Regions from separate parts of the Streptomyces sp. NPDC101152 genome, predicted to be linked through region 1. Evidence: riboswitches for the same ligand, from Rfam matches in the RefSeq annotation. Region 1 holds a riboswitch; the other holds the start of a gene.
The links. A riboswitch is a leader RNA that binds a small molecule or an ion and turns the genes downstream of it on or off. The one in region 1 is predicted to bind ZMP and ZTP.

Region 1 (15,203 bases):
CGAAGGTGCTGAGCGGACGGGGTGACGGGATGGCCGGCGCCGATCAGGGGAGAGGCGGCCGGGACGGCGTCTGGTGGGCGGTGCCGGGGATGGCCCTGGGGTGCGCGATCGGGGCAGGCGGGACGCTGCTGATACGCCGCGCGGCGGGCCGGCACGGAGCCGGACCGCCGCGGGAGGGGCCACGACAGGAGCTCATCGACCTCTGAGAGCCGATCTTCGGGAGCCGTGGATCCTTGACGACTCAAGAGTGGGCAGCGGTCAGCCCAGGTCGATCTCCGGGTACAGCGGGAAGCCGGCCACGAGGTCGGTGGCGCGGCGGGAGATCTCGTCCGCGATCTTCGGGTCGAGCACGTGCTGGGCCTTGGAGGGGGCGCCCGACTTGGTCGTGCCGGACTCCGTGGTGGTCAGGACCCGATCGATGAGGCCCGCGACCTCGTCCATCTCGGCGGTGCCCAGACCGCGCGTGGTCAGCGCCGGCGTACCGATGCGGATACCGGAGGTGTACCAGGCACCGTTCGGGTCGGCGGGGATGGCGTTGCGGTTGGTGACGATGCCGGACTCGAGGAGCGCGGCCTCGGCCTGGCGGCCGGTGAGGCCGTAGGAGGAGGCGACGTCGATCAGGTTGAGGTGGTTGTCGGTGCCCCCGGTGACGAGGGTGGCGCCGCGCCGCATCAGGCCTTCCGCCAGCGCCCGGGAGTTGTCGACGATGCGCTGGGCGTAGTCCTGGAAGGCGGGCTGCCGTGCCTCGGCGAGGGCGACGGCCTTGGCGGCCATGACGTGCGGGAGCGGGCCGCCGAGGACCATCGGGCAGCCGCGGTCGACCTGGTCCTTGAGGGAGTCGTCGCACAGGACCATGCCGCCGCGCGGACCGCGCAGCGACTTGTGGGTGGTGGTGGTGACGATCTGGGCGTGCGGGACCGGGTCGAAGTCGCCGGTCAGCACCTTGCCCGCGACCAGGCCGGCGAAGTGCGCCATGTCGACCATGAGGGTCGCCCCGACCTCGTCGGCGATCTCCCGCATGATCCGGAAGTTCACCAGCCGGGGGTAGGCGGAGTAGCCGGCGACGATGATGAGCGGCTTGAACTCGCGGGCGGACACCCGCAGCGCCTCGTAGTCGATCAGGCCGGTCGCCGGGTCGGTGCCGTAGGAACGCTGGTCGAACATCTTGCCGGAGATGTTCGGGCGGAAGCCGTGGGTGAGGTGGCCGCCGGCGTCCAGGGACATGCCGAGCATCCGCTGGTTGCCGAAGGCGCTGCGCAGTTCGGCCCAGTCCGCCTCGGTGAGGTCGTTGACCTGGCGCACGCCGGCCTTCTCCAGGGCGGGCGCCTCGACGCGCTGGGCGAGGACGGACCAGAAGGCGACGAGGTTGGCGTCGATGCCGGAGTGTGGCTGGACGTAGGCGTGGCGGGCGCCGAAGAGTTCCCTGGCGTGCTCGGCGGCGAGGGACTCGACGGTGTCGACGTTGCGACAGCCGGCGTAGAAGCGGCGGCCGACGGTGCCCTCGGCGTACTTGTCGCTGAACCAGTTGCCCATCGCGAGGAGCGTGGCCGGCGAGGCGTAGTTCTCGGAGGCGATCAGCTTGAGCATCTCGCGCTGGTCGGCGACCTCCTGGCCGATGGCGTCGGCCACCCGCGGCTCCACGGCGCGGATCACGTCGAGGGCGGCGCGGAAGGCGGTGGACTCGGTGGAGAGGGGCTGCTGCTCGGGCATGAGGACCTCCGGACGTTGCGTTCAGCGTTCACGGTTCGGCCCAGGCGCACGGCACTCCATCGCTCACTGCGGGCCGCTCCCCGATGGTCGGTCCCATCCCAGCGCGCCAGTCACGGCCCGCCGGTCAGCCTACCGGGCGCGCCGCGGACCCGAGATCCCGCGTCCACCATGCGAGCGACGATCAGCGGACCGCGTGGGGCAGGAAGCGGGCGTACAGCGGTGAGAGTGGGGACCCGGGCGGTCCGTTGTCAGCCCCCTCCCCTACAGTCCCTTTGTGATCTTTGGCATGGTGTGCGCGCTCGGCGCGGCGGTCTGTTTCGGTACGGGGACGGTGTTGCAGGCGGTCGCCGCGCGGGCGGCCACCACCGGCGGCGGTGGGGAGGCCGCACTGCTGCTGCGGGCGCTGCGGCAGTGGCGGTATCTGGCCGGCCTCGCGCTGGACGGGTTGGGATTCCTGCTGCAGATCGTGGCACTGCGCTCGATCCCCATCTACGCGGTCGCGGCGGCCCTGGCGTCCAGCCTGGCGGTGACGGGGGTGGTCGCGGCGCGGCTGCTGCAGGTACGGCTGAGCCGGGTGGAGTGGGCCGCGGTCGGCGTGGTGTGCGCCGGGCTCGCGATGCTGGGGCTCGCGTCCGGAGCGGAGGGCAACCGCCAGGGCCCCACGGCCCTGAAGTGGACGATGCTCGCGATCGCGCTCGCCGTGCTGGCCCTCGGGCTGTTGGGCGGGCGGTGGTCCGGGCGAGGGCGGGCGCTGGCGCTCGGGCTGGGGGCCGGGTTCGGGTTCGGGGTCGTCGAGGTGGCGGTACGGCTGATCGATTCGCTCGCACCGGTGAGGCTCCTGGGCAATCCGGCGACGTACGCCCTGGTGCTCGGCGGGGGCGCCGCGTTCCTGCTGCTCACCTCGGCGTTGCAGCGCGGCTCGGTGACCACGGCCACGGCCGGGATGGTGATCGGCGAGACGATCGGTCCTGCGCTGGTGGGGGTGGTCTGGCTCGGCGACCGCACCCGCGACGGGCTCGCCTGGCTCGCGGTCCTGGGATTCCTCGTCGCAGTGGCGGGCGCACTGGCCCTGGCACGGTTCGGAGAGGCCCCGGAGGCGGCAGCGGACACGTCACCGTCGAACGACACACTGAAGAAGCCCACGGGGGCGTGACGGGCCAAGGGCCGCCGCTCACGCCAGTGCTTCGGCGACCATCTGCAGGGACATGAGGTCCCACACCGCGAAGACATGGTGCGCCATGAAAGTGGTGAGGTCCTCGCAGCTTTTCATTCGCTGGTAAATCGGGTGCGTGGTGACTTCCTTTCCGCGGACTCGATCACGGAATGGGCAAGCGCTTCACGGAATTCCGGAGAAGTTACTCCAAGTACGGTTCCCCACCACACCCAAGGCGCCCGAAAGACTGATAAAGAGTCACGTTCCGGACACTCGAAAAACCGTCATTGAAAATTGAACGCCGTGTGGAGATCCTGCGTACCATGTGGCGTGAGCAGCAATCCCGTCACCGTGGCCTATCACGTGGTGCCGGGCCGTGAGGCCGACTTCCACTCGTGGGGGTGGGCGCTGCCGGCCGTCGGCGCCCAGCAGTCGGGCTTCCTGGGGGTGGCGTTCTTGTCGACCGAGAGGCGGAGTGGCATGTGGTCTATCGCTTCGCCAGCGAGGTGTGGTTCGACTCTCAGACCGCCGCGCCGAAGGCACCTGCCGCGCCACCGAAAGGGAAACTCTGGTTCATCAACATGAGTGCCGTTTTTCCACTGTTCCCCTGTTCAATTTGCTCGTCATTCCCTATCTCGGCGGACTCGATCCGCTCGTCCGCACACTGCTGTTGTGCCTGTGTGTGACGGCCCTCGTCACCTGGATTCTCATGCAACGGCTCCAGCGTTTCTCCAAGAGATGGCTGTATCCGGCGCTCCAGGCGTTGCGCGGACGGAACAAAAGACGGACCGCGTAGGTCCGGCACGGAAAAAGGGAGGTGGGCGGGTGAAGACCCTGCTCATCGACAATTACGACTCGTACACCTACAACCTGTTCCAGCTGATCGCCGAGGTCAACGGCGAGGAACCGGTCGTGGCCGTGAACGACGTCGCGAACAGAATTCCCGATCTTGTGGGGTACCTCGCGGAATTCGACAATGTGGTGGTGTCACCGGGGCCCTGGCACCCGGCCGAGCCCCGGGACTTCGGGCTCAGTGCCACCGTGCTCGCCGAGTCCACGATCCCCGTGCTGGGCGTCTGTCTGGGCCACCAGGGCGTCGCGCTCGGGGAGCAGGGCCGCGTGGCGCCCGCCCCGCAGCCCCGGCACGGGCATCTGTCCCAGGTCCGGCACGACGGACGGGAGCTGTTCCGCGGGCTGCCGCAGGGGTTCACCGCCGTGCGCTACCACTCGCTGGCGGTTCACGAGCCGCTCCCGGAGACGCTGGAGGCCACCGCCTGGGCCGAGGACGGCGTGCTGATGGGGCTCAGGCACCGCAGCCGGCCCCTGTGGGGGGTGCAGTTCCACCCGGAGTCCGTGCTGACCGAGTACGGCTACCGCATGCTCGTCAACTTCCGTAATCTCACGGCGCAGCGGGCCCGCAAGCCGCGGACGAAGAACACCGCCGTCACGCCGGACGCGGCGGCGATCCCCCGGCCCATGACCGCCATCCCCCGCCCGCGCCGCGCCACGCCGGCCTACCGGCTGCACACCCGGCGCATCTCCGGCGCGGTCGACGCGGAGGCGGCGTTCACGCGGCTGTACGGCGCGTCGCCGCGGGCCTTCTGGCTGGACAGTTCCCTGGTCGAGGAGGGTCTGTCGCGGTTCTCGTTCTTCGGGGACGACAGCGGGCCGCTGGCGGAGTTCGTCCGGTACGACGTCGGCAGCGGCCGCTGTGAGATCGAGCGGGCCGGGCGGCCGACGCGCAAGGTCACCGCGAGCGTCTTCGACTACCTCAGGCGGCAGTTGACCAGCCGCCGGGTGGACGGGACGGGGCTGCCGTTCGACTTCACCGGCGGCTATGTCGGCTACTTCGGCTACGAGACGAAGGCCGACTGCGGGTCGCCGAACCGGCACGCCTCCGACGTGCCGGACGCCTGCTGGCTGTTCGCGGACCGGATCGTCGCCGTGGACCATCTCAAGCGGTTCACCTACGCGGTCTGTCTGGCCGAGGACACCCCGCAAGCCGCCCGGGAGGCGGAGGACTGGCTGGGGAGCGCGCTGGCGCAGCTGAGCTGCGTCGCCGCCGACCCCGGCCCGGCACCGCTGCCCGCGCCCACCGAGCCCGATCTCGGGGCCGCCGAGCCCTGGCTGGTGCGGGACCGGGCGACCTACCTCGCGGACGTCGAGGCCTGCCTGCGGGAGCTGCGCAAGGGCACCAGCTACGAGATATGCCTGACGAACGCGGCGCGGTTACCCGCTCCGCCGGACGCGTTCGACTTCTACCGGGTGCTGCGGCGGGTGAACCCGGCGCCGTACGCGGCGTTCCTGCGGTTCGGGGACGTCGACGTGGCCGGTTCCTCCCCGGAGCGGTTCCTGCGGATCACCCGGGACGGTGTCGCCGAGGCCCGGCCCGTCAAGGGCACCGCGCCCCGGGGCGAGGGGCCGGAGGACGACGCCCGGCTGCGGGACGCGCCGGCGGCTGACGCCAAGACCCGCGCCGAGAACCTGATGATCGTCGACCTGCTCCGCAACGACCTCGGCCGGGTGTGCCGGACCGGCTCGGTACGGGTGACGCGGCTGATGGCCACGGAGACGTACGCGACCGTGCACCAGCTGGTGTCCACCGTCGAGGGACGACTGCGGGAGGGCACGGACGCGGTGGACTGCGTGCGGGCCTGCTTCCCCGGCGGCTCGATGACCGGCGCGCCCAAGCTGCGCACGCTGGAGATCACCGACTCCCTGGAGACGGAGGCCCGGGGCGTGTACTCCGGTGCCCTCGGCTATCTGGGGTGCAGCGGGGGCGCCGATCTCAGCATCGTCATCCGGACGGCCGTGCTCGCCGACGGAATGATGCGACTGGGCGCCGGGGGCGCGATCGTGCTGGACTCCGATCCGGTCGCCGAGTACGACGAGATGCTGCTGAAGACCGCGGCCCCGATGCGGGCCCTGCACCTGCACACCGCGGACCGGATCCGTGAGCAGCGGCAGCACACCACGGCCCGTGCCGACGCCCGCCAGGAGCGCACGGCGAGCGAGGAGCCGGTGCGATGACGACTCCGCAGAGCACGCTGACGCCCGCCGACTTCGACGCACCCGGCAACCTTGCCGCACCGCTCGCCGGGCTCGCCGACTGGCGCGACTGGACCGACCGGCCGGCCTTCCACCAGGGGCACCGCTCCTGGACCCATGGCCAGGTGCACGCGCTGGCGGCGAAGGCGGCGACGGTGCTCGCCGGGCACGGGGTGCGGCCCGGGGACCGGGTGGTGCTGGCGCTGCCCGACGGGATCGCGTGGGTGACGGCGTTCCTCGCCACCGCCCGCCTCGGCGCCGTCGCCGTCCTGGTCAACCCCGAACTCCCCGCCGCCGACCACGCGTTCATGACCGCGGACACCGAGGCCGTGCTGTGTGTGACGGGACCGGGTCTGGAGGACCGCTTCACCGGCCGGGCACGGCTCGACGCCGACCAGCTCCTCGCGCTCGCCGCCACCGCCGGCCCGGCCCCCGCCCACCCGGTCGACGCGCACGCGCCGCTGTACGTGCAGTACACCTCCGGCACCACGGGCCGTCCCAAGGGCGTGGTGCACACGCACGGCGACCCGAAGACGTATCACGACCTCGTGGGGCGGCGCTTGCTGCGGATCACCCGGGACGACGTCACCCTGTCGGTGTCGAAGCTGTACTTCGCCTACGGCTTCGGCAACGCCTTCGTCTTCCCCCTCTTCTCCGGCTCCTCCGCGGTGCTGGTGGACCGGCGTCCGACTCCGGCCGCCGTCGACGAACTGGTCGCCCGGCACCGGGTGACAGTGCTGTACTCGGGGCCCTCCGCCTTCGCCGCGCTGGTGTCCGACCGCGGCAGCGGGCACGGGGCCTGCTTCGCGTCCGTACGGGCCGCGGTGTCGGCCGGCGAGGGGCTGCCGGAGGAACTCGGCAGGCAGGTCACCGAGCTGCTCGGGGCGCCGGTGCTTGAGCAGATCGGCTCCACCGAGGCCGGTCACGCCTTCTGCGGCAACGGCTTCGAGCACAACCACCCGGGCACCGCCGGGCGGCCCGTGCCCGGCTTCGAGGTGGAGCTGCGCGACCGCGCGGGCCGGCCGGTCCCGGACGGCACCGAGGGCGAACTGTGGGTGCGCGGACCGACGGTCACCCCCGGCTACCTCAACCGGCCCGAGGAGACGGCCCGCACCCTGGTGGGCGGCTGGCTCGCCACGCACGACCGGGCCGTACGCGAACCGGACGGCGCCTACCGGCACCTGGGCCGCGCCGACGACATGGAGATGGTCGGCGGGATCACCGTCTCCCCGCCGGAGGTGGAAGCGGTGCTGCGCACCCACCCGGCGGTGCAGGAGGTCGCCGTCGTGGCCGTCACCGACGGCACCGGCGTCGGCCGGCTGCGCGCCTTCGGGGAGATCAGCCGGATGCTGACCGAGGGCGCACGCGCGTGAATCCGGTCGTGGTGGTCGGTGCCGGACCGGTGGGGCTGTCGGCGGCGCTCGGACTGCGGGCGCGCGGGCTGCCGGTCGTGCTGCTGGAGGCGGACGCCGAGGACCGTGAACGGCCGGGCAGCCGGGCCCTGTTCGTGCACCGGGAGACGCTCGCGCTGCTCGACGGAATGCTGCCGGGACTGGCCGGGGAGATCACGGCGTACGGCCGCACCTGGGAGACGAAGCGGACCCTGTACCGGGGGCGCGAGGTGTACTCCCGCACCTTTCCGCCCCCGTCCGGTCCGCCGCCCTTCACCAGCCTGCGCCAGGTGGACACCGAGCGCTTCCTGCGTGCGGCGTGCGAGCGGGCCGGTGTGCGGTTCGTGTGGGGGGCGCGGGTGATCGGCGTCGCCACGACGCCCGCCGACGCGCGGCTGACCTGCGCGGACGGGCGGGAGTGGGACTGCGGGTACGTCGTCGCCGCCGACGGGGCCCGCTCGGCGGTACGGCGCGGGCTGGGCATCCCGATGGAGGGCGAGCGGGGCCAGGGTTTCCATGTGGTCGTCGACGTGGCGGACGCCGAGGCCGCTGAGGCCGCGCGGGTCTTCCACTACGAGCATCCGGGCGTCGGCGGGCGCAGTGTGATGCGGGTGCCGTTCGCCGGGGGCTTCCAGGTGGACCTGCAGTGCCGGGACGACGACGCCCAGGAGGACTTCGGGACCCGGGAGGCGGTACGGCGGTGGCTGCCGGCGGTCGTGGGCGCGGGGTACGCCGAGCGGATCCTGTGGGTTGCGACGTACCGCTTCCTGCGGATGGTGGCGGCCTCCTTCACCGACGCGCACCGGCGGGTGCTGCTCGTCGGGGAGGCGGCGCACCTCTTCCCGCCGTTCGGGGCGCGCGGGATGAACAGCGGTATCGCGGACGCGGCGGCGGCAGCGGAGGCGGTCGCCGCGGGTACGGCGGACGCGGTCGCCGCCTTCGCCGAGGTGCGGCGGGCCGCCGGGCTGTTCAACAGCGCCGCCGCCCAGCGGGCCCTGGACCATCTGCGGCCCCGGCGCCGGATCGTGCGCGCCAGGCAGCGCGCGGCGGCGGCCCTCGCGCCGGTGCTGCCGTGGTGCGGGGCATGGCTGGAACACGCGCCGTACGGGCCGCGGAACGAAGCGCCGGCGATCGCCGGCGGGAAGTACTGAGGAAGGGGTGACTGTGACCCAACCGGTCATCGCCGAGGGACTGTTGGCGTGGACGCCGGCGGGTGGGCTGACGCCGGCCGGCGAGCCCGGCGGACGGTTGCTCGTCGCCGACTCCTGGCTGGTGCGGGACGGCAGGGTGCGCGGCTTCGACCGGCACCGGGAGCGGTTCCTGCGGGCCTGCGGAGAGGTCGGCGGGCCACCGCTCAGACGGCTGCTGGAGTTCTGGCGGGACGTGACCGACGCGCTGCCGCGTACGGGCGAGTGGTTTCCGCGGGTCGAACTCGCCCCCGGCGGAAGGGAGTTGCGGCTGCTCCTGCGGCACGCGCCGGCCCTGGGGAGCGGTGTACGGGTCTGGGCCACGGGCCAGTCCGATCCGCGGATCGTGCCCCGCCGCAAGGGACCGGACCTGGACACCCTGGCCCGGGTGCGCCGACGCGCCGCCGGGGCGGGCGCCGACGAGACGGTGCTGGTCGCACCGTCCGGTGTGGTGCTGGAGGCGGCCACCGCGAGCGTGCTGTGGTGGGAGGACGACACCCTGTGCCTGCCCCCGCCCCAACTGCCCGTGCTGCCCGGCGTCACCGTCGCCCTGCTCCAGGAACGGGCCCGGCGCGAAGGCGTCCGCGTCGCCCACCGCAGCCGGACCGTGGCGGAACTGGACGGCCGCGAGGTGTGGCTCGTCAACGCGCTGCACGGAATCCGCCCGGTGACGGGCTGGACCGGCGGCCCGATCCACGCGGCCCCCGCGACCCACGCCCCTGAATGGCGGAAGTGGCTGGACGACATCATGGAGCCGCTGCCGGAAAATTCAGCCGCATAAGAGCCACAGGGATACGGGCATCGACGCCCATCGCCGATGCCCGTATTCGGTGTTGTTCTTGTGCGGATATTCTCGCTGCTATTTCTGCGCCGATGCGGTTGCAGGCGTTGTGACCGTGGCCGCCCAGATGAGGGCCGCGATCTGGTTCTCGTCGAAGACCTCCGCGGCCTCCGCGTAGACGGCGTCCGGCACCCGGCCGTCGTGGACCAGGGTCACGGCCTCGGTCAACGCCAGGGCCGCGCGCTCGTGTGCCGTGAAGAAGGGGGTCTCCCGCCAGGCGTTCAGGGCGTAGATCCGCTGCTCGGTCCCGCCGTCGGCGCGCGCGTCGTTGGTGTGCATGTCGAGGCAGAACGCGCAACCGTTGATCTGCGAGGCGCGGATCCGGATCAGTTCCAGTAGTTCCGGTTCCACCTAGGCCTCCCGGGCCGCGAAAACGGCGGCGGCGTGTCCGCGCCTCCGTATTCATGAACGGGAAACACGTCAATGACGACGGCGTTATTCGGGCAGTGCCGCGCACAGGGCGTCCAGCGCGCCCGACCAGGCGTGGTCCGGCGGTGTCCCGTACCCGACGACCAGCGCGTCGCGCCGTTCGACGGTCGCGTCCGGGTGCTGGAAGCGCTGCAGCCCGTGCACCGCGAGGCCCTGCCAGGCCGCGGCCCGCAGGACCGCCTGCTCGGTGCCCGGCGGCAGCCGCAGCACGACGTGCAGGCCGGCCGCGATGCCCGTGGCGCGGACCTGCGGGGCGCTGCGTGCGACCTGGGCCACCAGCGCGTCGCGGCGGCGCCGGTAGCGCAGCCGGACGGCGCGCACATGGCGGTCGTAGGCACCGGAGGTGATGAACTCGGCGAGGGTCAACTGGTCCAGCGCCCCGCAGGTGTCCACCCCGCCCTTCGCGCGCGCCGCCTCCCGCAGCAGCCCGGGCGGCAGCACCAGCCAGGCCAGCCGGAGGCCGGGGGCGAGGGACTTGCTGGCGGTGCCCATGTACACCACGTGGTCGGGGTCGAGGCCCTGGAGCGCGCCGACGGGCTGGCGGTCGTAGCGGAACTCGCCGTCGTAGTCGTCCTCGATCACCACGCCGCCGGTGCGGCGGGCCCAGTCGACGACCGCGGCCCGGCGGTCGCGGTGCAGGGTGCCGCCCATCGGGAACTGGTGGGCGGGGGTGAGCAGGACGGCGTCCTGGTCCCGCAACTCCCCCGGGTCCGTGCCGCGTTCGTCGAACGGCAGCGGCACGGTGCGCAGACCGGCGTCGGCCAGCAGGTCCCAGTGGACGAAGAGGCCGTACGACTCCACGGCCACCGTGGTGCCGCCGCGGGCCCGCAGTACGGCGGCGAGGAGGCGCAGGCCGTGCGAGATGCCGGCGCAGATCAGGATGCGGTCGGGGTCGGCGCGGACGCCCCGGGCCCGGGAGAGGTAGCCGGCCAGGGCGGTGCGCAGTTCGGTGCGGCCGCGCGGGTCGCCGTAGTCGAGAGCCCGGTTAGGGGCGGCGGCGAGGGCGCGGCGGGCGGCCCTCAGCCACTCGGCGCGCGGGAACGAGGCGAGGTCGGGCAGGCCCGGGACCAGGTCGTAGGAGGGGCTGCTCGGGACGCGGGGCCGGGGCGGGGACGCGGACGGCGGGCTGACCGTGCGGTCGGCCACGCGGGTGCCGGAACCCTGGCGTGCGGTGAGCCAGCCCTCCGCGACCAGGTCGGCGTAGGCCTCGGCGACCGTGTTGCGGGCGATGCCGAGGTCGGCGGCGAGGCTGCGGGAGGAGGGCAGGCGGGTGCCGGGGGCGAGGCGGCCGGTGCGGACGGCCTCGCGCAGGGCGTCGGTCAGTCCGCGCCGCACGCCCGGCCCCGACGGCTCCAGGTGCAGGTCGACTCCCAGAGTGGCCCAGGTTTTCGCCATGGAAATGGACCATACTCCTGGGCTGCCTCGCTTCTAGGCTCGAGGACATGACCACGGAACCGAGCACTGACACCACGGAGTACGCCCCCGAGCGACCCGCCCGCCTGCGCTGGGCGGAGCACGCGCCCGAGGTCTACAGGGCGATGCTCCGCCTGGAGACCGCCGCCAGGAAGGGCCTGGACCCCCGGCTGTACGAGCTGGTGAAGATCCGGGCCTCGCAGATCAACCACTGCGCGTTCTGCCTGGACATGCACACCAAGGACGCGCTCGCGGCGGGTGAGAGCGTCGAGCGGATCGTCCAGCTGAGCGCCTGGGAGGAGTCGAAGCACTTCTACACGGAGAAGGAGCTCGCGGCGATCGAGCTGACCGAGGCGGTCACCGTCCTGACCGACGGCTTCGTGCCCGACGAGGTGTACGACCACGCCGCCAAGCACTTCGAGGAGGCGGAGCTCGCGCAGCTGATCGCCGCGATCACGGCGATCAACGCGTGGAACCGGTTCGGCGTGAGCACCCGGATGGCGCCCGGCCACTACACGCCCGGGCAGCACGGGTGAGCCGGACGCAGGTCCTGGACCGCGCCGTCGGACAGGCCATGTCGGCGCTCAGCGCGGCCGCCAAGAAGGGGATCGGCGACCCCGCCCTCGCCGAACTGGTCGTCATCCGGGCCTCGCAGCTCAACCACTGCGCGTTCTGCCTCGACATGCACCTCGCGATCGCCCGCGAGCACGGGGTGGGCGAGCAGCAGCTGGACCTGCTGGCCACCTGGGAGGAGGCCGGGGACGAGGTCTTCGACCAGCGGGAGCGAGCCGCGCTGGCGCTGACGGAGGCGATCACGGTGTTGACTGGGGGCTTCGTACCGGACGCGGTGTACGACAGGGCTGCCGAGCACTTCGACGAGGGCCGGCTCGCCCATCTCATCGGTCTGGTCGTCGCCATCAACAACTGGAACCGGGTGATGGGTCAGCCGCCGGATCCCGCCGGGAGGGTACACACCATGAGCAAGGTCGAGGTCTTCCGCGCCCTGCACCGGGGCCGCCTCCCGGACGATCCCCTGGTGCTGCCGGGCCCGTGGGACGCGGTCAGCGCGCGGACACTCGAGGAGGCAGGGTTCCCGGCGCTCGCCACGCCCAGCGCGGGCATCGCGGCCTCCCTCGGGTACGAGGACGGGGCGACCCCGGCCGACGAGATGTTCGCCGCGGTGGCGCGCGTCTGCCGGGCCGTGGAGGTACCCGTGTCGGCCGACGTCGAGGACGGGTACGGGCTGGCACCGAAGGAGTTGGTGGAGCGGCTGCTGGAGGCCGGGGCGGTGGGGTGCAACCTGGAGGACTCGCAGGACGGCGTCCTCAAGGACGCGCGCCGGCACGCGGACTGGCTGGCCGAGGTGCGGTACGCGGCCGGCGACCAGCTGTTCGTCAACGCCCGCGTCGACACGTTCTCCCACGGCGACGGCGATCCCGAACGGGCCATCGAGCGGGCCGCGTTGTACGTCGCTGCGGGCGCCGACTGCGTCTATCCGATCGGCGCCCCGCCGGACGTCCTGCCGCTGCTGCGGTCCGCGATCCAGGGCCCGATCAACGTGTACGCCAAGCTGGGCGAGGGCGGCCCCTCGCCCACCGAACTCGGTGAACTCGGGGCCACCCGCGTCACGTTCGGGCCGACCCTGCAGCGCTGGGCGGCGCTGGCGTTCCAGGGGATGACCGCGGAGCTGAGGAAACACCGGTGATCAGGACAGCCACGCGTGCCACGTGGACGCGTGGCCGTCCACCCACTTCTTCGCCGCCTGCTCGGGCGACAGCTTCTGGTCGGCGATCATCAGGGAGACCTCGTTCTGGTCCTCGGTCGTCCACCTGAACTTCTTCAGGAAGGCGGCCGCCTGGCCGCCCTTCTTCGCGAAGTCGGCGTTGAGGTACTTCTGCAGCGGGGTGTGCGGGTAGGCGCAGGCGACCTTCGCCGGGTCCGTGTCGCAGCCCTCCTTGTACGGCGGCAGCTTCACCTCGGTCATGGGGACCTTCTTGAACAGCCACTGCGGCGCGTACCAGTACGTCAGGAAGGGCTTCTTCTCCTTGGCGAACTGTTTCATCTGCGTGATCTGCGCGGCCTCGGAACCGGCGAAGACCACCTGGTAGTCCAGCTTCAGGTTGCTCACCAGCGCCTTGTCGTTGGTGACGTACGACGGTGAGCCGTCCATCAGCTGGCCCTTGCCGCCGCTCTCCGCGGTGCGGAAGAGGGACGCGTACTTGTTGAGGTTCTTCCAGTCGGTGATGTCCGGGTGCTGCCTGGCCAGGTACGTCGGCACGAACCAGCCGATGTGGCCGGTGACCCCGAGGCCGCCGGCGCGGGCGATCGTCTTCTTGTCGTCGACGTACCGCTTCTCCTGGTCGGGGTGGCCCCAGTCCTCCAGGATGGCGTCGACCCGGCCCTGGCTGAGCGCGTCCCAGGCGGGGACCTCGTCGACCTGCACGGTGTCGACGCGGTAGCCGAGCTTGTGCTCCAGCAGGTACTGGGCGACGGCGACGTTGGCCTGCGCGCCGACCCAGGACTGCACGGAGAGCGTCACGCTCTTGGTGCCGCCGGCGTTGGCGAAGGGGGACGCCTGCTTGGTCATGTCGGCGGCGCCGCAGCCGGTGAGGAGGGCCAGGGAGGCGGCTGAAGAAACGATCAGCGCTGTGCGTCTGCTCAGTACCATGTCACCTACCACCCTTCGCGCGGCGCTGCGTCGGCTGCGTCACCCGGTCGAGCATCAGCCCCAGGCACACGATCGCCGCCCCCGCCACCAGCCCCGTCGCCAGATCGCCCTGCGCCAGCCCGAACACGACGTCGTAGCCGAGCGCGCCCCCGCCGACCAGGCCGCCGATGATGACGACGGCGAGGACGAGGACCACGCCCTGGTTGACGGCCAGCAGCAACGCGGGGCGCGCGAGCGGGAGTTGGACCTGCCGCAGCTGCTGGGCCGGGGTCGCGCCGAGCGAGCGGGCCGACTCCAGGGCGGCCGGGTCGACCTGGCGCAGCCCCTGCGTGGTGATGCGGACGACGGCGGGCAGCGCGTAGACCACGGCCGCGGCGACGGCGGGTGCGCGGCCGACGCCGAACAGGGCCACCACCGGGATCAGGTACACGAACTGCGGCATCGTCTGGAAGACGTCCAGGACGGGACGCAGCAGCCGCTCGAAGCGGTCGCTGCGGGCCGCCGCGACACCGGTCGCGAAGCCGAGGACGAGGGTGACGGCGACGGCCGCCAGGACCTGGGAGAGCGTGTCGAGGGACGGCTTCCACACGCCGAGCACGCCGATCGCGGCCATGGCGAGGACCGCGGTGAGCGCGGTGCGCCAGGTGCCGATCAGCCAGGCCAGGGCAGCCACCAGGAGCAGCACCGACCACCAGGGCAGCCACTGCAGGCCGCCGCGGATCGGGTCCAGGACCCAGGTGGTGAAGTGCCCCGCCCAGTCGGCGGTGCCGCCGACGACGGGGACTCCGGAGTAGAGGTGCGCGGTCATCCAGTCGACGGCGCGGTTGACCGGGTCGGCGATGTTCACGGTCCAGGTGCCGGGCCAGTCGAGGCGGCCGGCGAGACGTCCGGCGAGCGCCACGACGACGGCGGCGACGGCCGCGTACAGCCACAGGCGCCCGCTCGCGGGCTCCTCGTCCGTGTTCTCGCCGGCCGCGCAGGTGACGCGGTCCAGGACGACGGCGAGCAGCACGATGGGGATGCCGGCCGCGAGGGCGGCGCCCACGTCGACGGAGGCCAGGGCCTGGTAGACGCGGTCGCCGAGGCCGGCGGCGCCGATGACGGACGCGATGACCGCCATCGACAGCGCCATCATGATCGTCTGGTTGAGGCCGAGGAGGAGTTCCTTGCGGGCCAGCGGGATGCGTGCGGTCAGCAGGCGCTGGCGGGCGGTGGCGCCGAGCGAGTCGACGGCTTCGAGGACCTCCTTGTCGGCGCCGCGCAGACCGAGGGAGGTGAGGCGGGCCATCGGCGGGGCGGCGTAGACGACGGTGGCCAGGACGGCGGCGGGGACGCCGATGCCGAAGACCAGGACGACGGGGAG
Region 2 (15,203 bases), on a different contig from region 1:
TCGTCACCCACGACCCGCTCGGCAACCCCGTCGACATGCGCCACCCCTGGAACCAGACCACCGTTCCGGTGCCGCAGAAGCGCGACTTCGACGGCAAGTACAGCTGGGTGATGAGCCCGCGCTGGTTCGACCGGCGCACCGGCGACCACCTCGCCCTCGACACCGGCGGCGGCCCGCTCGCCCGCCTCTGGTCGACCGCGCTGAGCGGCCTGGTCGACACCCCGTACGTCAAGGCCACCGGCAACAGCGTGCGCATCTCGCTGCCCAAGGGCGAGTCGCTGCCGGAGACGACCCTGGAGTGGCGCATCCCGAAGTGGAGCAACACCATCGAACGGGACCGCGCCCGTCCGTACTTCGTCGCCTACGCGGCCGCCATGGCCCTGCAGTTCCTGGAAGAGGCGATGGGACTGGTGCGGGCCGGCGACACCAAGGTGTTCGAGAACTTCGAGGTGCCCGACGAGGCGATCGGCTGCGGCTTCCACGAGGCGGTGCGCGGTGTCCTCTCCCACCACCTGGTGATCAAGGACAAGAAGATCGCCAACTACCACCCGTACCCGCCCACCCCGTGGAACGCCAGCCCCCGCGACAAGTTCGGCACCCCCGGCCCGTACGAGGACGCCGTCCAGGGGCAGCCGATCTTCGAGGAGAACGGACCGGACGACTTCAAGGGCGTCGACATCATGCGGACCGTGCGCAGCTTCGACCCCTGTCTGCCGTGCGGGGTGCACATGTACGTCGGCAAGGGCAAGACGCTGACCACCCTGCACTCGCCGACCTACGGCGCGAACCATGGCTGAGCCCGGGGCCGTCGAACGCCTCGCGGACCCGGCGGTGGAGTCCCGGCTCGCCCGCCTCGACCAGGTGCTGGAAGGGCTCGAGTCCGCCCCGGGCCCGACCACCCGCTCCGCGACCGAGGCGGTCCGGCTGCTCACCGAGGTCTACGGCGAGGCACTGGCCCGGGTCATGGACCACGCGGACGCGCAGCTGTCCGAACGCCTGGCCGACGACGAGCTGCTGGGGCACCTCCTGGTACTGCACGGGATCCACCCGGAGCCCGTCGAGCGCCGGGCGGCCCGCGCGGTCGAACGGCTGCGCCCCGCCGTCCGGGAGCGCGGCGGCGATGTGGAGTGGGCCGGCGTGGACGGAGAGGTGGGCCGCGTGCGGCTGACGACGACGGGCGGGGGCTGCGGCTCCGGCTGCGGTGGCGGAACGGGCGATGTGACCGCCGCGGTGCGGGAGGCGGTGCTCGCCGTCGCTCCGGAGCTGACGGCCGTGGAGCCGGTGCCGGCACCCGCGCCGGCGGCCTTCGTACCGCTGACCACGCTCACCCGCCGGGGCACACCGTGACCACGGACGGCGCGCTCGCCCGTCTCATCCGCTCCGCCGCCGACCGGACCGAGGCTGCGGAGGCGGAGCGGTGCGACCTGTGCGCCGCGCCGGTGCCCGACGAGCACCCCCACCTCTACGACACCGCGGAAGAACAGATCTGCTGCGCCTGCGGCCCCTGCTCGGTGCTGTTCGCCGACGGGAGTGCCGGCGAGGGGCGCTACCGGCTCGTCCCCCGCAGGCGGATCCGCCTGCCCCGGGTGGACACTGAGGTCCTGGGCGTGCCGGTCGGCCTGGTCTTCTTCGTACCGAGGGCCGACGGCACGGTCACCGCCGAGGGCCCGAGCCCGGCCGGGGCCATGCGGTGGGAGGTCGACGCGGAGGCCTGGCAGCGGCTGGCCGCGGCGTGTCCGCAGCTGGCCTCCGTGGAACCCGAGGTGGAGGCACTGCTCGTGAACACCGTCCACGGCAACGACCACCACTGGATCGTCCCCGTCGACGACTGCTACCGGATGATCGCCGTCGTACGCCGGGAATGGCGGGGACTGTCCGGTGGCGGCCGTATCTGGCCCGCCGTCGAGCGGTTCTTCGAGGGCCTCACCGAGCGGCCATGAGCCCGCCCTCCGCGGCGCGGAGGCGAGGAAGGAGAGCACCCCATGGGCAGCATCAGGGTCGGCCGACCCCAGGCCAAGCCCGACTCGACCAGGCACGTGTCCGGCATGCACCAGGGCAACACCGGGCCGTACGAGCATCAGACCGGGCATCACGGGGACGGCACCGCCGACGCGCGCCGCTCCACCGGGATCCATTGGAAGCGGCACGACGCCCTGCTGGACGTCATGCCGAACATCCCGCCGGGATGAGGAACGGACAGCAGGGAGCCGGAATGAAGGTCCAACGAAGAGGGAGCGCGCAGGACGCGACGTCGGGACGGCGGTTGCTGATGGCCGAGGCCGTCCTGGCCGGGGCGGTCGCCCTGGCGTTGTTCGTGCGGGAGCTGCCGAGCCTCAGGCGCGAGATGCGGATCTACCGGATGGCCGGCGGCCTGCGCGCGGGCCACCGGTATCCGTGAGCCGCCCGTGCACGAGTTGTCGATCGCGACCGCGATCATCGAGCGGGCCGACGAACTGGCCCGGGCGGACGGGACGGTCGCCGTCTCGGCGGTGACCGTCCGGGTCGGGGAGCTGTCGGGAGTCGTCCCCGACGCCCTGGACTTCGCCTTCGAAGTGGCCCGGGACGGCACGGCCCTCGCCGCTGCCCGGCTCGTGGTCGAGCAGGTCCCCGCGCGGGCCTACTGCGACCCGTGCGCCGAGGAGTTCCCGGTGGGCATGCCCCCGTTCTTCTGGTGCCCGCGCTGCGACCGGCCCTCCACCGAGCTGCGCAGCGGCCGGGAACTGGAGATCACCGGGATCGAGGCCCGTCACTGACGCCAGTGGGCCCCGCCGACCTTGATGGATCGGCGGGGCCCACTGGCGTCCGGAGTCAGCAGATACGCGGCAACTGCTCCCCCAGCGGCAGGTCCACCACCCGGGTGCCGCCGAGTCCGGTCGCGACCACGACCATGCCGGGATGGTCGGCCACGCACTCACCGATCAGCGTGGCCCCGGCACCCTGCGGGTGGGCGCGCATCGCCGCGAGGACCTCCTCCGCCTGCGCCGGGGGTACGAAGGCGACCAGGCGGCCCTCGTTGGCGACGTAGAGCGGGTCGAGCCCGAGGAAGCCGCAGGCGTTCGCGACGGCGTCCGGTACCGGAATCGCGCGCTCCCGCAGCCGGACACCGGTTCCGGAGGCGCGGGCGATCTCGTTGAGGGACGCGCCCAGACCGCCGCGGGTGGGGTCGCGCAGGACATGGATGTCCGAGGTGACCGCGAGCATGGAGGCGACCAGGTCCGCCAGCGGCGCCGTGTCGCTGGCCAGCTCGACCCCGAACTCCAGCCCTTCGCGGACGCTCATGATCGCCACCCCGTGCAGTCCGATCGGCCCGCTGACGATGACGGCGTCACCGGGCCGCGCCCGCTGGGGCCGGATGTCCACCCCGTCCGGGACGAGCCCCACTCCGGCGGTGGTGACGTACACGCCGTCACCGTGCCCGGACTCGACCACCTTGGTGTCGCCCGTGGCGATGGTGACCCCGGCGGAATCGGCCGCGGCCCCCATGGCCCGCGCGATCCGCTCTACCACACTCAGCTCCACGCCCTCCTCCAGCACGAAGGCGGCCGACAGGCAGGCCGGCCGGGCTCCGCTCATCGCGAGGTCGTTGACGGTGCCGTTGACCGCGAGGTCGCCGAGACTGCCGCCGGGGAAGAACAACGGTCTGACCACATAGGAGTCGGTGGAGAACGCCAGCCGGGCGCCGCCCAGTTCGAGGACGGCGGAGTCGGCGAGCGCGGCGAGGGTGGCGTTGCCGTACGCGGGGGTGAAGACCTGCTCCATCAGCTCCGCCGACAGCGCTCCGCCACCGCCGTGCCCCATGACCACCACCGGCTGGTCGCGCAGGGGGGCTGGGCAGGTCCAGTTCGCGGGGTCGACGGTTTCGGCGAGTTCAGCCAACGGGGTTCATCTCCTTGTCCGCTGCCCCGGCCGCCTGCGGCGTCGCGGCGTTCATCCGGCGGTACAGGTAGTACGCGGCACAGGCGCCCTCGCTGGAGACCATGGTGGCGCCGAGCGGGGTGCGCGGGGTGCAGGTGGTGCCGAACGCGGCGCACTCGGTCGGCTTGATCAGCCCCTGCAGCACCTCGCCCGCGCGGCACTCGGCGGGCTCCTCGGTGCGGATGTCGGTGACGTCGAAGCGGTGCTCGGCGTCGTACGCGCGGAAGGCGTCGGACAGCCGCCAGCCGCTGCCGGGGATGGGGCCGATGCCGCGCCAGTTCCGGTCGGTGACCTCGAACACCTCCTCGATCATGCGTACGGCGGCCGGGTTACCGTCCTCGCGCACCGCACGCGGGTAGGCGTTCTCCACCCGGTGCTCCCCGCGCTCGAGTTGGCGCACCGCGCGGCGGATGCCCTCGAGGATGTCCAGGGGTTCGAAGCCGGTCACCACGAGCGGAACGCCGAACCGCTCGGCCAGTTCCGGGTACTCGGCCAGGCCCATCACGCTGCACACGTGGCCGGCGGCCAGGAAGCCCTGCACCCGGCAGGAGGGCGCCGTCATGATGGCCTCGACGGCCGGGGGCACCCGGACGTGCGACACCAGGAGGCTGAAGTTGGTCAGGCCCAGGCGGCGCGCCTGGTGCACGGCCATCGCGTTGGCGGGGGCCGTGGTCTCGAAGCCGATGGCGAAGAACACCACTTCCCGGTCGGGGTTGCGGCGGGCCAGCTCCAGTGCGTCCAGTGGTGAGTAGACCACCCGGACGTCGCCGCCCTCGCCCTTGACGCGGAACAGGTCCCGGCCGGTGCCCGGCACCCGGAGCATGTCGCCGAAGGAGCAGAAGATGACCTCGGGCCGTGAGGCGATCTCCAGTGCCTTGTCGATGACCTCCAGCGGGGTGACGCACACCGGACAGCCGGGGCCGTGGATCAACTCCACTTGTTCGGGAAGGAGTTGGTCGATGCCGTGGCGGATGATGGAGTGGGTCTGGCCGCCGCACACCTCCATCAGGGCCCAGGGCCGGGTGACGGTGGCGCGGATCTCCTCCAGCAGCCGCCGCGCCAGAGCTGGGTCGTTGAACTCGTCGATGTACTTCACGCGGTTCCCGCCTCCTTCGCCGCCTGCTCCCAGGCGTCACCGAACTCCTCCTCCAGCAGCCCCAGTTCCTCGAAGAGCCGCAGGGAGGCCAGGGCCGATTCCTCGTCCAGGCGCTGGAGCGCGAACCCGACGTGGACGATGACGTACTCACCCACCCGCACGTCCGACACGTACTCCAGACACGCCTGTTTCTGCACACCGCCGAAGTCGATCAGCCCGGTGAGCGGGTCGGCACTGTCGTCGATCGAGACGACCTTGCCGGGCACTGCCAAACACATGGGTCACTCCTCCTGTCGTTCGTGCGCAGCGACCACGAGTTGCCCGAGGGCCAAACCGCCGTCGTTCGGGGGGACTTCGCCGTGCCGCAGCACCGTGAAGCCGTCCTGGGTGAGCAGCCGCGAGCACTCCTCCTCCAGCAGCGCGTTGGCGAAGACCCCGCCGCTGAGGGCGACGGTCGCCACGCCGGTCTCGCGGCGCGCCCGCCGGCAGATCTCCGCCGCGGCCCGTGCGACACCGCGGTGGAAACGCGCGGCGAGCACGGGGACCGGTGTGCCGCGCCGCAGGTCGGCGACGAGTGCACCGAGTACGGGTGCCGGGTCGCACGCGCCGCAGGCAAGACCGAAGGTGTACGCCGTGGTGTCGGCGTCCCCGGCCGCGGCGGCCGCGGCCTCCAGCTCCAGGGCTGCCTGGGCCTCGTATCCCGTCCGGTGACACACGCCGACCAGGGACGAGACCGCGTCGAAGAGCCGGCCCATGCTGGAGGTCGCCACGCAGGCGACTCCGCGCGTCAACTGCCGTCCCAGCATGCTCAGTTCGGCCGGTGAGCAGGCGGTGACGCAGGGCAGGTCGTCGTCCCATGCCAGTCCCGCGGCCCACAGCCGGGCCAGGGCCAGCCGGCACGGGTTGGCGACCCCCGCGTCACCGCCGGGCAGCGGCGCCGGGGTGAGGTGGGCGAAGCGCCGGTGGCCCGTGTAGTCGGCGAGCAGGAACTCGCCGCCCCAGACGGTGCCGTCGTCGCCGTAGCCCGTGCCGTCGAAAGCCACGCCGATCACGGGTGCGGTGCCGTCGAGGCCGTGCTCGGCCATCGCGGAGGCGATGTGCGCGTGGTGGTGCTGGACGAACACGGATGCGGGCAGGGGCAGTTGGGCGGCACGGCGGCGGGCCCAGCGGGAAGAGTGGTAGCCGGGGTGCCGGTCGGCCGCGACGAGCTCGGGGGTGACGCCGCTCAGCTGCCGCATGTGCGTCTCCGCGTGCTGGGCGGCCTCCAGTGTGGTCAGGTCGCCCATGTCCCCGATGTGCGGGCCGAGCCAGGCCTGGTCGCCCTCGCCGAGGCACAGCGCGTTCTTGAGGTCGCCGCCCACCGCGAGCGCGGGCCGCACGGCGACCGGCAGACGCAGCGGGCGGGGCACGTACCCGCGGGACCGGCGCAGGACCTGTTCGGTGCCGTCGGCGCGCACCCGCAGCAGCGAGTCGTCGCACGGAGAGGCGATGACCCGGTCGTGCGCGAGCCAGGCGTCGGCGAGCCCGTCGAGGCGGGCCAGCGCCTCCTCGTCGTCCGTGACGATGGGCTCGCCCGACCGGTTGCCGCTCGTCATGACCAGCACGCGAGGGCCGGGCGGATCACCGGGCAGCCCGAACAGCAGCGTGTGGACGGGGGTGTAGGGCAGCATCACACCGAGGTGCGGGCTGCCCGGGCAGACGCCGGGAGCGAGCCCCGGGTGCGCGGCCTGCTCGCGGCGGCGCAGCAGGACGATGGGGCGCCGTGGACCGGTGAGGGCGGTCCGCTCGGCGCAGGAGACCTCGGCGATCCGCTCCACGGTGCCGAGGTCCGCGCACATCACCGCGAACGGCTTGCCGCCGCGTTCCTTCCGGGCGCGCAGCGTGTCGACGGCCCGGGCATCGGTGGCGTCGCAGGCCAGGTGGTAGCCGCCGAGGCCCTTGACGGCGAGGATCCGCCCGGCCGCGAGCAGGTCCCGGGCCGCCGCCAGGGCCTCGCCGTCCCGTGCGGGGCGCAGACCGCTGCCCGACGCGGGAACGAGGCGCAGTCGGGGGCCGCAGTCCGGGCAGGCGACGGGCTGGGCGTGGAAGCGGCGGTCGCCGGGGTCGCCGTACTCCCGGGCGCAGGCGGGGCACATCGGGAAGCCGGTCATCGTGGTGAGTGCCCTGTCGTAGGGCATCCCGGTGGCGATGGTGAAGCGGGGGCCGCAGTGGGTGCAGGTGACGAACGGGTGCCGGTGGCGTCGGTCGGCCGGGTCGGCCAGCTCCCGCAGGCAGTCGGCGCAGGTGGCGGTGTCGGGCGGGAGCTGGGTACGGCCCGTGGAGTGTTCGGTGGCCCGGATGGTGAAGGAGTCGTCGGCGCCGGTGGCGGGCAGGTCCTCGACGCCGACGCCGGAGACGGTGGCCAGGGGCGGGGGCTCGGTGGCCAGCCGGTCGCAGAAACGGGCGATCCCTTCCGGCAGACCTTCCACCTCGATGAGCACACCGCTCGCCGTGTTGCTCACGTATCCGGACAAGGCGAGGTCGGTCGCCAGGCGGTGCACGAACGGGCGGAAGCCCACACCCTGCACGGTGCCGCGCACGGTGACGCGGCGGCGCACCGCCTGCGCGGCGGGCGCGGTCACGAGACGCGGACCGTGAGGCCGGGGTCCTTCTGCCCGTGCTCGTGGCCGTGGGGATGCGGCGCGAGAGGCGGACGGTGCACGGGGGCGCCGTCCCGGGCGGCGAGCACCCTCTCCAGTACGGTGCCGACGCCGTCCCCGTCACGGGCGCAGGACCGTACCACCTCCACCCCGGGGTTCACCCGCTGCACGTGGGCGAGGAAGGCGGCCTCGTCGAAACCGGCGGCTTCGGCCAGGTCGGTCTTGGTCAGCACGACCAGGTGGGCGGTGCCGAAGGCCGTGGGGTACTTCAGCGGCTTGTCCTCGCCCTCCGTCACCGCCATGAGCACGATGCGCAGGCTCTCGCCGAGGTCGTAGGAGGCCGGGCAGACGAGATTGCCGACGTTCTCGACGAACAGCACGGCGGTGTCCTCGGGCAGCCAGTCGCGCACATGGGTGCTGAGCTGCCGGGCCTCCAGATGGCACAGCCCGTCGGTGAGCAGCTGTTTCACCGGTGCCCCGGAACGGGCCAGCCGCCGGGCGTCGTTCTCGGTCGCCAGGTCGGCGGTGAGAGCGGCCACCGGGACGCCCCGCTCCAGTGCCAGGGCCAGGACCCGTCCGAGCAGTTCCGTCTTTCCGCTGCCCGGGCTGGACAGGAGGTTGACGACGCCGACCCCCCGCCGGGCCAGTTCCTCGCGCAGGCTCGCGGCCAGGCCGTCGTTCTTCGCCAGAACGGCTCGGGTGACGTCCTCCATGGACTCGCACATGGGCGGTGCTCCTCGCGGTCGGTGTGGGGGAGGGACCGGGATGCCGGTGCGTCACCGATCCTCGACGCCGCCGGTCACCGACAGCGGGAGCACGGCCGCGGACGGGCCCGTGGATTCGTCCGGGCGGCTCAACGCAGGTGTGGCTGCGGGGTCGGCGAGCAGTACCGGGACCAACGTGTGCAGGGCCTCGACGGCTCGCTCGACCGCGTCGCGGACCGTCGCGCTGATGCCCGGGGTGATGTCCTCGTCGCCGCTCGGGCGCAGCTCGGGCTCGCAGGCGAGGACGAGGACGCGGGGCAGTGGCTCGTCGCCGAGGTGGGCGGCCAGTGCCAGCACCTTCGCCGGATCCATGCCGTGCGCCTCGGGCGGGGCTACACCCTCGCCGCCGTCCGGGAGGTCCGGCTCGATCAGCGACAGGGTGCCCGGCCTGTGGCCCCTGGCGGCCGCGTCGACGAGGACGGCGGTGTCGTAGCCCTCCAGCAGCTCGTACGCGAGATCCAGGCCGCGGATGCCGAAGTCCCGCACCCGCACCTCGGCGGGCAGCGGCCGACGCTCCAGGGCGCGGATCACCTCGGGGCCGAAGGCGTCGTCGGCGAGGAAGATGTTGCCGACGCCCGCCACCAGCAGACGGGTCCCGGGCCGGGTCACCGGTCACCCCCGCCGACCGGCTCGCCGACCGGGGCCAGCGGCCGGGCCGAGCCGCCCGGCACCTTGCGCACGAAGGCCGAGCGCAGGGCGTGGTACGGGGCCCGTGCGTCGAAGAAGATGGCGCGCATCCGGGCGAGTTCGGCCCGCCGGTGGTCGGCGAGCGGTCGTCGTTCCTCGTCCGCCCGGCGGGTCGCGGTCTTCGCGGCGATTAGCCGCGCGAGGTCCGGGTCGCCGGCGAGCGCGGTCGCCAGGTTCTCGACCTCGGAGGCGAACCCCTGGACCGGAACCGGCACCAGACGGTCCACCATCCCCAGTCGTGCGGCGCTCGTGGCGCTCACCGGCAGTGCCTGCTCCGTCAGCCGCCGCGCGGTCTCGGCTCCGACGCGGCGCGGCAGCGTGTACGTCCAGAACTCCGACCCGTACAGGCCCATCCGCCGGTAATGCGGATTGAGGACCGTGCCCGTGCGGCACCACACCTGGTCGGCGGCCAGGGCGAGCATGACGCCACCGGCCGCCGCGTTGCCGCCGAGCGCCGCCACCACCAGGCGGTCGGTGGTGCGCAGCACCGCCTCGACCAGGTCGTCCATGGCGTTGAGGTTGGACCAGGACTCGCCCGCCGGGTCGGCGGCCGCCTCGATGACGTTCAGGTGGATGCCGTTGGAGAAGAAGTCACGGGACCCGCCGAGCACCAGGACCCGGGTGGGGCGGGTCAGTGCGTGCCGGTAGGCGGTGAGCAGCCTGCGGCAGTGGTCGGTGCTCATCGCCCCGCCGGGGAAGGAGAACGACAGGAAGCCGACGTCGCCGTGCTGCCGGTACCGGATGTCCGTCCAGGTGCTCCGGCCCGGGGGCAGCTCGAGCGGGGCCGTGACCTCCGGCAGCGAGGGAACACCGAAAGTGGCGAGTACGGAGGCCGCGGGACGGCGGAACGGCGCGGGGTCGCCGGAGTTCTTACGGGGCCGCAGTTCCGGAATCCACACCGCGCCGTCCCGGGTGGCCCGGCAGACCGTCCCGGCACGCGTCGCGAGCAGTTCCCCGGGGTGTCCGCGCAACTGGTCCTCGGGGTGGCCGCCGTGCAGGAAGACCTCGTGGCCGAGGAGTTCGTCGAGGACGCCGGGCTGCGAGTCGGCCCCGCGGAGCTTGCGCAGCACCGTCGCGGTGTCGTCGTTCTCCCAGTCGATCCGGCGCCGCTCCTGGCGGAAGTAGTCGCGCCACACGACGCGGACGGAGGGATCGCTCTGCGGCTGCGGCTTGAACGACCCCTCGCCGTACCGCCGTACCGCCAGCAGGACGGCGGCCGAGGCGGCGTCGGAGGCCTCGTTGCGGTACAGGTCGCTCTTGCCGGCCGGCGCCGTCGCGAAGGACTCGAAGGCCCACACGTCGCCCGCGTCCATGCCCGCCTCCGCCTGGAGCACCGTCACCCCCCACTGGGGCGTGTCCTCGGCCACGGCCCAGTCCAGGGAGGACGGGCCGCGGTCGCCGGGTGGCCCCGGGTGCACGATGAGGCAGGTGTGGGCCCGCCAGACGTCCTCCGGCAGCGCTGTCTTCAGCATCGGAGCGATGATCAGCTCCGGGCGCGCCTCGTGCACGGCGGTCCTGATCGCTTCGGCGCCGTGCGAGGCGAGAACGACCTCGACCCGGTGCCCTTCGTCGGACAGTTCCGCGTACACACGCTGGGACAGGCTGTTGAACGCGCTGGCGACGAGCAAGATGTCCATGACGCGGCATGGTCGTCGGTTTATGGGAGGGCGAGAAGGACCCGTGCGGCGATTCGTCGTCCTGAGCGGTCGGTCTTCCTCCATCCGGAGCGCATCCGAGGTTCTCGAACGCCTCGCTCTCCTCGTTCAGCCCACCGTGCCGCAGCGACGGACCGCCGTCAGCACCGGAGCCACCCCGTCCTCCTCGCGGATGCCCGCCCCGAGGACGGCGGCGCGCCGCGCGAACGCCGGGTCGCGGGTGGCCCGCATCAGGGCGGTGGCCAGGGTGTCGGTCGTCAGGCGGCGCAGCGGAAGCGCCCGTGGGGCGACGCCCAGGGCGACCAGGCGGGCGGACCAGAACCCCTCGTCGAACTGGATCGGGACCGGTACCGCCGGTACGCCGGCGCGCAGGGCCGCCGCCGTGGTGCCCGCGCCCGCGTGGTGCACCACGGCGGCCATGCGGGGGAAGAGCACCGCATGGGGGACCTCGTCGATCGTCAGCATGTCGGTGTCGCTCGCTTCGAGACCGGCCCAGCCGCGCTGGATCACGCCCCGCAGCCCGGCCCGGCGCAGAGCGCGCACGACGGCCCTGCTCAGCCGCTCGGGGTCCGGAACGGTCGCGCTGCCCAGGCCGACGTAAACCGGCGGCGGCCCCGCGTCGAGGAAGTCCCGCAACGCGGAGGGGAGTTGGGTGTCGCGGTCGTACGGCCACCAGTAGCCGGCCACGGTGAGGCCCGCCCGCCAGTCGCCGGGGCGCGGTACCACCAACTCGCTGAAGCCGTGCAGCACGGGCCGCGCCTGCCGTTCCCGGGCCCGCCAGGCCGCGGTGGCGTTCGCAGGGGGCAGCCCCAGCCGCTGCCGTACAGCCGGCAGCGCCCCGGCGAAGACCTGCTCCACGGCCAGGGTCACCCCGTGCCCGGCGATCCGGTTACCCACGGCTCCCAGCGAGCGGTCTCCGAGCATGGGCGGCCCGAACTCCCTTGTCGGGGCGAGCGGTTGGAGGGGCACGTCCAGGCAGGGCAGGGACAGGCCCTCGGCGATGGTGTGGCCGAGCGGGCTCACCGAACCGGACAGCAGCAGCAGGTCGCTCGACCGGGCGGCCGCCACGAGGTCGTCCGCCATCCGGCCGACCAGGGCCCGCGCCATCGCGACCACCCGGACCAGCTTGCCCACCCCGGTCGCGCTGCGATGCAGCCCGCGTCCCCGTGATGACTCCAGCTCGGCCCGTGGGTCGACGGGCAGGGGATGGAAGCGGACGCCCGAACCGGCCACCAGCGGCTCGAACCGGGCGTGGGTGACCAGGGTGACCTCGTGCCCGGCACGGACGAGGCCGTACCCGAGGCCCGTGTAGGGGGCCACGTCGCCCCGGGATCCCGCCGTCATGATCGCTACGCGCACGACGGTCAGTATGACGCCGTGTCAGGTCCTACGGCGACAACGACCCGTGCGCGACGACCACTTCAACGGTGTCGGCGCCGATCACACCCCGAGCTGCCGGGCGGCGGCGTCGACGGTCTGCTCGAGCAGCGTGGCGATCGTCATCGGACCGACGCCGCCCGGCACCGGGGTGATCAACCCGGCACGCTCCACGGCGGAGTCGAAGTCGACGTCACCCACGTTGCCGGGGTTGTAACCGGCGTCGACCACGACGGCGCCGGGCTTGATGTCCGCGCCCCGGATCAGCCGCGGTCGCCCGACGGCCGCCACCACGATGTCCGCCTCGCCCACCACCGACGCCAGATCGGTGGTGCGCGAGTGGCAGTACGTCACCGTCGCGTCGCGGGCGAGCAGCAGCATGCCGACGGGCTTGCCGAGGATCGCGCTGCGGCCCGCCACGACGGCCCGCTTGCCGGTCGGGTCGACGTCGTACTCGTCGAGCAGCCGCATGATCCCGCCGGGAGTGCAGGAGACGAAGCCTGGCAGGCCGAAGCTCATCGTGGCGAACGAGGCGAAGGTGACGCCGTCGACGTCCTTCTCGGGCGCGATCGCCTCGAACGCGGCGCGCTCGTCGATGTGTTCGCCCACCGGATGCTGCAGGAGGATGCCGTGGACCGAGGGGTCGGTGGAGAGGTCGCGCAGTGTGCCGACGAGTTCCTCGGTGGTCGTGGCGGCGGGCAGTGCCACGTTCCGGGACGTGATGCCGGCCTTGTGGCAGCGGTTCTGCTTCATGCGGACGTAGGTGACGGAGGCCGGGTCCTCGCCGACCAGAACCGTCGCGAGACAGGGTGCCGTCCCGGTGCGCACGGTGAGGTCCGCCGCCCTCTTCGCGGTGTCCTCGACGATGCGGCGGGCGAGTGCCGTGCCGTCCATGAGCCGGGCCTGCGACATGTGATCCACTCCTGGGCTGGTGTGACCGGATCGCCCAGGCGCACGGCATCGACTCTGCGGGGCCGCTCCCCGGTGGTGCTCCACCTCAGCGCCAGTCACGGCCCGCCATGAGCGTAACCGGTCAGCGCGAGGGCCCGGGCCGCGTGCGACGTGACCCGGACCCCCGCGGCCACGGCCGCTACTCGTCCCAGGCCTGGATCAGGATCTCCTCGGCGATCTTCCCGTCCCGCAGCGTGATCATCGACTCCGCCAGGACCCGGGTGCCGTCCGAGTACTGGCACGACTGGCTGTAGGCGGCGTGGTCGCCCTGGATGATGCACTGGCCGACCTTGTGCGTCATGTCCCGGCTGTAGATGTCCTCGAACAGGGCGCCTATCTCGTCACGCCCGCGCAGAATCTTCGGTTGGCTCGGCTGGGTGTTGCGGTCCACGATGCGCACTTGCGCGTCGTCCGCGTAGAGCGACAGCAGGTCTGCCGCCGTGTGTCCCTCGACGCCCTTGCGCAGGGTGTCGGCGTTGAAGCTGGTGCTTGCCGCGGTGCCCATGGTGACCTCCTTCGAGGGCCGCGACCCGGTGAGGAGCGGGCCGCGAAGGCCTCACCTCCGAGCCTCCTCCGCCCCGGCGGGCTCGGCAAGCGCAGCGGGCGCGCCCCGCCTGACGGGCGAGGGGGAGCGGCCGACCGTGTCCGGCCGGGGGACGGTGGCGTTGCTGAAGACATGATCTCAACACCGCGTATCGTCGCCGCCGTCGGTCTCGCTGCGGGCCTCACCGGCCTCGCCGCGCCGCTGGCGAACGCCGCCGACGCGACGGCGCCGGACGCGGGCAGAGTCAACCCGATGGCCACGCTCGACTCGCTCACCGCGAGTGACCTGCCCGTGGAGCGCAAGGCGGAGCTGCTGCGGTCGTCCGCGCAGCTGCAGCAGCTCAACCGGCTCAACGACCTCGGCCGACTGCACCAGATCACCGACCTGGCCGCCCCCGTGACCGGCCTGCTCTGAGCGTTCGAGTAGCCCGCACCGCCCCTCGCTCAGGTGGCCGTGGCCAGGAACTGCGTGGCCGCCAGTTCCGCGTACAGCGGGTCGGCGGCTACCAGTTCGCGGTGGGTGCCGACGGCGCGGACCCGGCCCGCGTCCATGACGACGATCCGGTCGGCCATCGTCACCGTGGACAGCCGGTGGGCGACGACGAGGACCGTCGTCGTACGGGCGACGTCGGCGACGGTGTCGCGCAGGGCCGCCTCGTTCACGGCGTCCAGCTGCGAGGTCGCCTCGTCGAGCAGCAGCAGGCGGGGGCGGCGCAGCAGCGCGCGGGCGATGGCGACCCGCTGCCGCTCGCCGCCGGAGAGCTTGGTGCCGCGGTGCCCCACCAGTGTGTCGAGCCCCTTGGGCAGCCGGGCGACCAGCCCGTCGAGGCGGGTCGTCTTGAGCACGTGCGTGAGCATGGCCTCGTCCGCCTCCGGGTTGCCGAGCCGCAGGTTGTCCCGCAACGACCCCGACAGCACCGGCGCGTCCTGCTCCACGTAGCCGATCGCCGCGCGCAGCCGGGGCAGTTCCCAGTCGGCGAGGTCGCGGCCGTCCAGGGAGATCGTCCCGGACTCGGGGTCGTAGAACCGCTCGATGAGCGAGAACACCGTGGTCTTGCCCGCGCCGGACGGGCCGACGAAGGCCGTCATGCCCCGCGCCGGCACGTCGAAGGTCACGCCGTGGTGGACGTACGGCAGGTCGTCGGCGTACCGGAAGCGGACCTCGTCGAAGGCGAGAGCGGCCGGTGCGGCGCCGGTCTCGGGCAACGGGGCGGGCCGGGCCACGGGTTCGGCGGGCAGGGCCAGCGCCTCCTGGATGCGGGCCAGGGCGGCGGTGCCCGTCTGGTACTGCGTGATCGCGCCGACCACCTGCTGGATCGGCGACATCAGGTAGAAGACGTACAGCAGGAACGCGACCAGGGTGCCGACCTGGATGGCGCCGGTCGCCACCCGCGCCCCGCCCACCGCGAGGACGGTGATGAAGGCGATCTGCATGGCGAGTCCGGCCGTGTTGCCCGCGGCGGCCGACCACTTGGCGGCCCGTACGCTCTGCCGCCACGACTCCTCCGCCGCCTCGTGCAGCGTCCGCTCCTCCCGGTGCTCGGCGCCGGACGCCTTCACCGTCCGCAGCGCGCCG

Region 2: linked by a shared signal. The riboswitch ahead of ACIRVK_RS25825 (bifunctional 5,10-methylenetetrahydrofolate dehydrogenase/5,10-methenyltetrahydrofolate cyclohydrolase) and the one ahead of ACIRVK_RS30155 (glycine hydroxymethyltransferase) in region 1 are both predicted to bind ZMP and ZTP.

What each region holds. Positions count from the first base shown of each region.
Region 1 covers NZ_JBIWPO010000029.1:13,651-28,853, reverse strand. The annotation lists gene ACIRVK_RS30160 (hypothetical protein) at 1-206, shown strand, start outside; gene ACIRVK_RS30155 (glycine hydroxymethyltransferase) at 259-1,710, opposite strand; ZMP/ZTP riboswitch at 1,742-1,834, opposite strand; gene ACIRVK_RS30150 (DMT family transporter) at 1,997-2,863, shown strand; gene ACIRVK_RS30145 (DUF3050 domain-containing protein) at 2,882-2,992, opposite strand; partial or broken gene ACIRVK_RS30140 (hypothetical protein) at 3,158-3,659, shown strand; gene ACIRVK_RS30135 (chorismate-binding protein) at 3,689-5,893, shown strand; gene ACIRVK_RS30130 (AMP-binding protein) at 5,890-7,284, shown strand; gene ACIRVK_RS30125 (FAD-dependent oxidoreductase) at 7,281-8,453, shown strand; gene ACIRVK_RS30120 (aminotransferase class IV) at 8,467-9,270, shown strand; partial or broken gene ACIRVK_RS30115 (carboxymuconolactone decarboxylase family protein) at 9,338-9,681, opposite strand; gene ACIRVK_RS30110 (PLP-dependent aminotransferase family protein) at 9,766-11,154, opposite strand; gene ACIRVK_RS30105 (carboxymuconolactone decarboxylase family protein) at 11,202-11,708, shown strand; partial or broken gene ACIRVK_RS30100 (carboxymuconolactone decarboxylase family protein) at 11,747-12,152, shown strand; gene ACIRVK_RS30095 (isocitrate lyase/phosphoenolpyruvate mutase family protein) at 12,149-12,877, shown strand; gene ACIRVK_RS30090 (ABC transporter substrate-binding protein) at 12,878-13,840, opposite strand; gene ACIRVK_RS30085 (ABC transporter permease) at 13,842-15,203, opposite strand, start outside.
Region 2 covers NZ_JBIWPO010000022.1:1,005-16,207, reverse strand. The annotation lists gene ACIRVK_RS25895 (nickel-dependent hydrogenase large subunit) at 1-797, shown strand, start outside; gene ACIRVK_RS25890 (NifU family protein) at 790-1,347, shown strand; gene ACIRVK_RS25885 (DUF5947 family protein) at 1,344-1,940, shown strand; gene ACIRVK_RS25880 (hypothetical protein) at 1,983-2,189, shown strand; gene ACIRVK_RS25875 (hypothetical protein) at 2,213-2,398, shown strand; gene hypA (hydrogenase maturation nickel metallochaperone HypA) at 2,406-2,753, shown strand; gene hypE (hydrogenase expression/formation protein HypE) at 2,809-3,876, opposite strand; gene hypD (hydrogenase formation protein HypD) at 3,869-5,011, opposite strand; gene ACIRVK_RS25855 (HypC/HybG/HupF family hydrogenase formation chaperone) at 5,008-5,289, opposite strand; gene hypF (carbamoyltransferase HypF) at 5,293-7,632, opposite strand; gene hypB (hydrogenase nickel incorporation protein HypB) at 7,629-8,375, opposite strand; gene ACIRVK_RS25840 (hydrogenase maturation protease) at 8,427-9,023, opposite strand; gene ACIRVK_RS25835 (enoyl-CoA hydratase-related protein) at 9,020-10,738, opposite strand; gene ACIRVK_RS25830 (glycosyltransferase) at 10,865-12,100, opposite strand; gene ACIRVK_RS25825 (bifunctional 5,10-methylenetetrahydrofolate dehydrogenase/5,10-methenyltetrahydrofolate cyclohydrolase) at 12,197-13,045, opposite strand; ZMP/ZTP riboswitch at 13,071-13,154, opposite strand; gene ACIRVK_RS25820 (nuclear transport factor 2 family protein) at 13,224-13,589, opposite strand; gene ACIRVK_RS25815 (hypothetical protein) at 13,761-14,042, shown strand; gene ACIRVK_RS25810 (ABC transporter ATP-binding protein) at 14,072-15,203, opposite strand, start outside.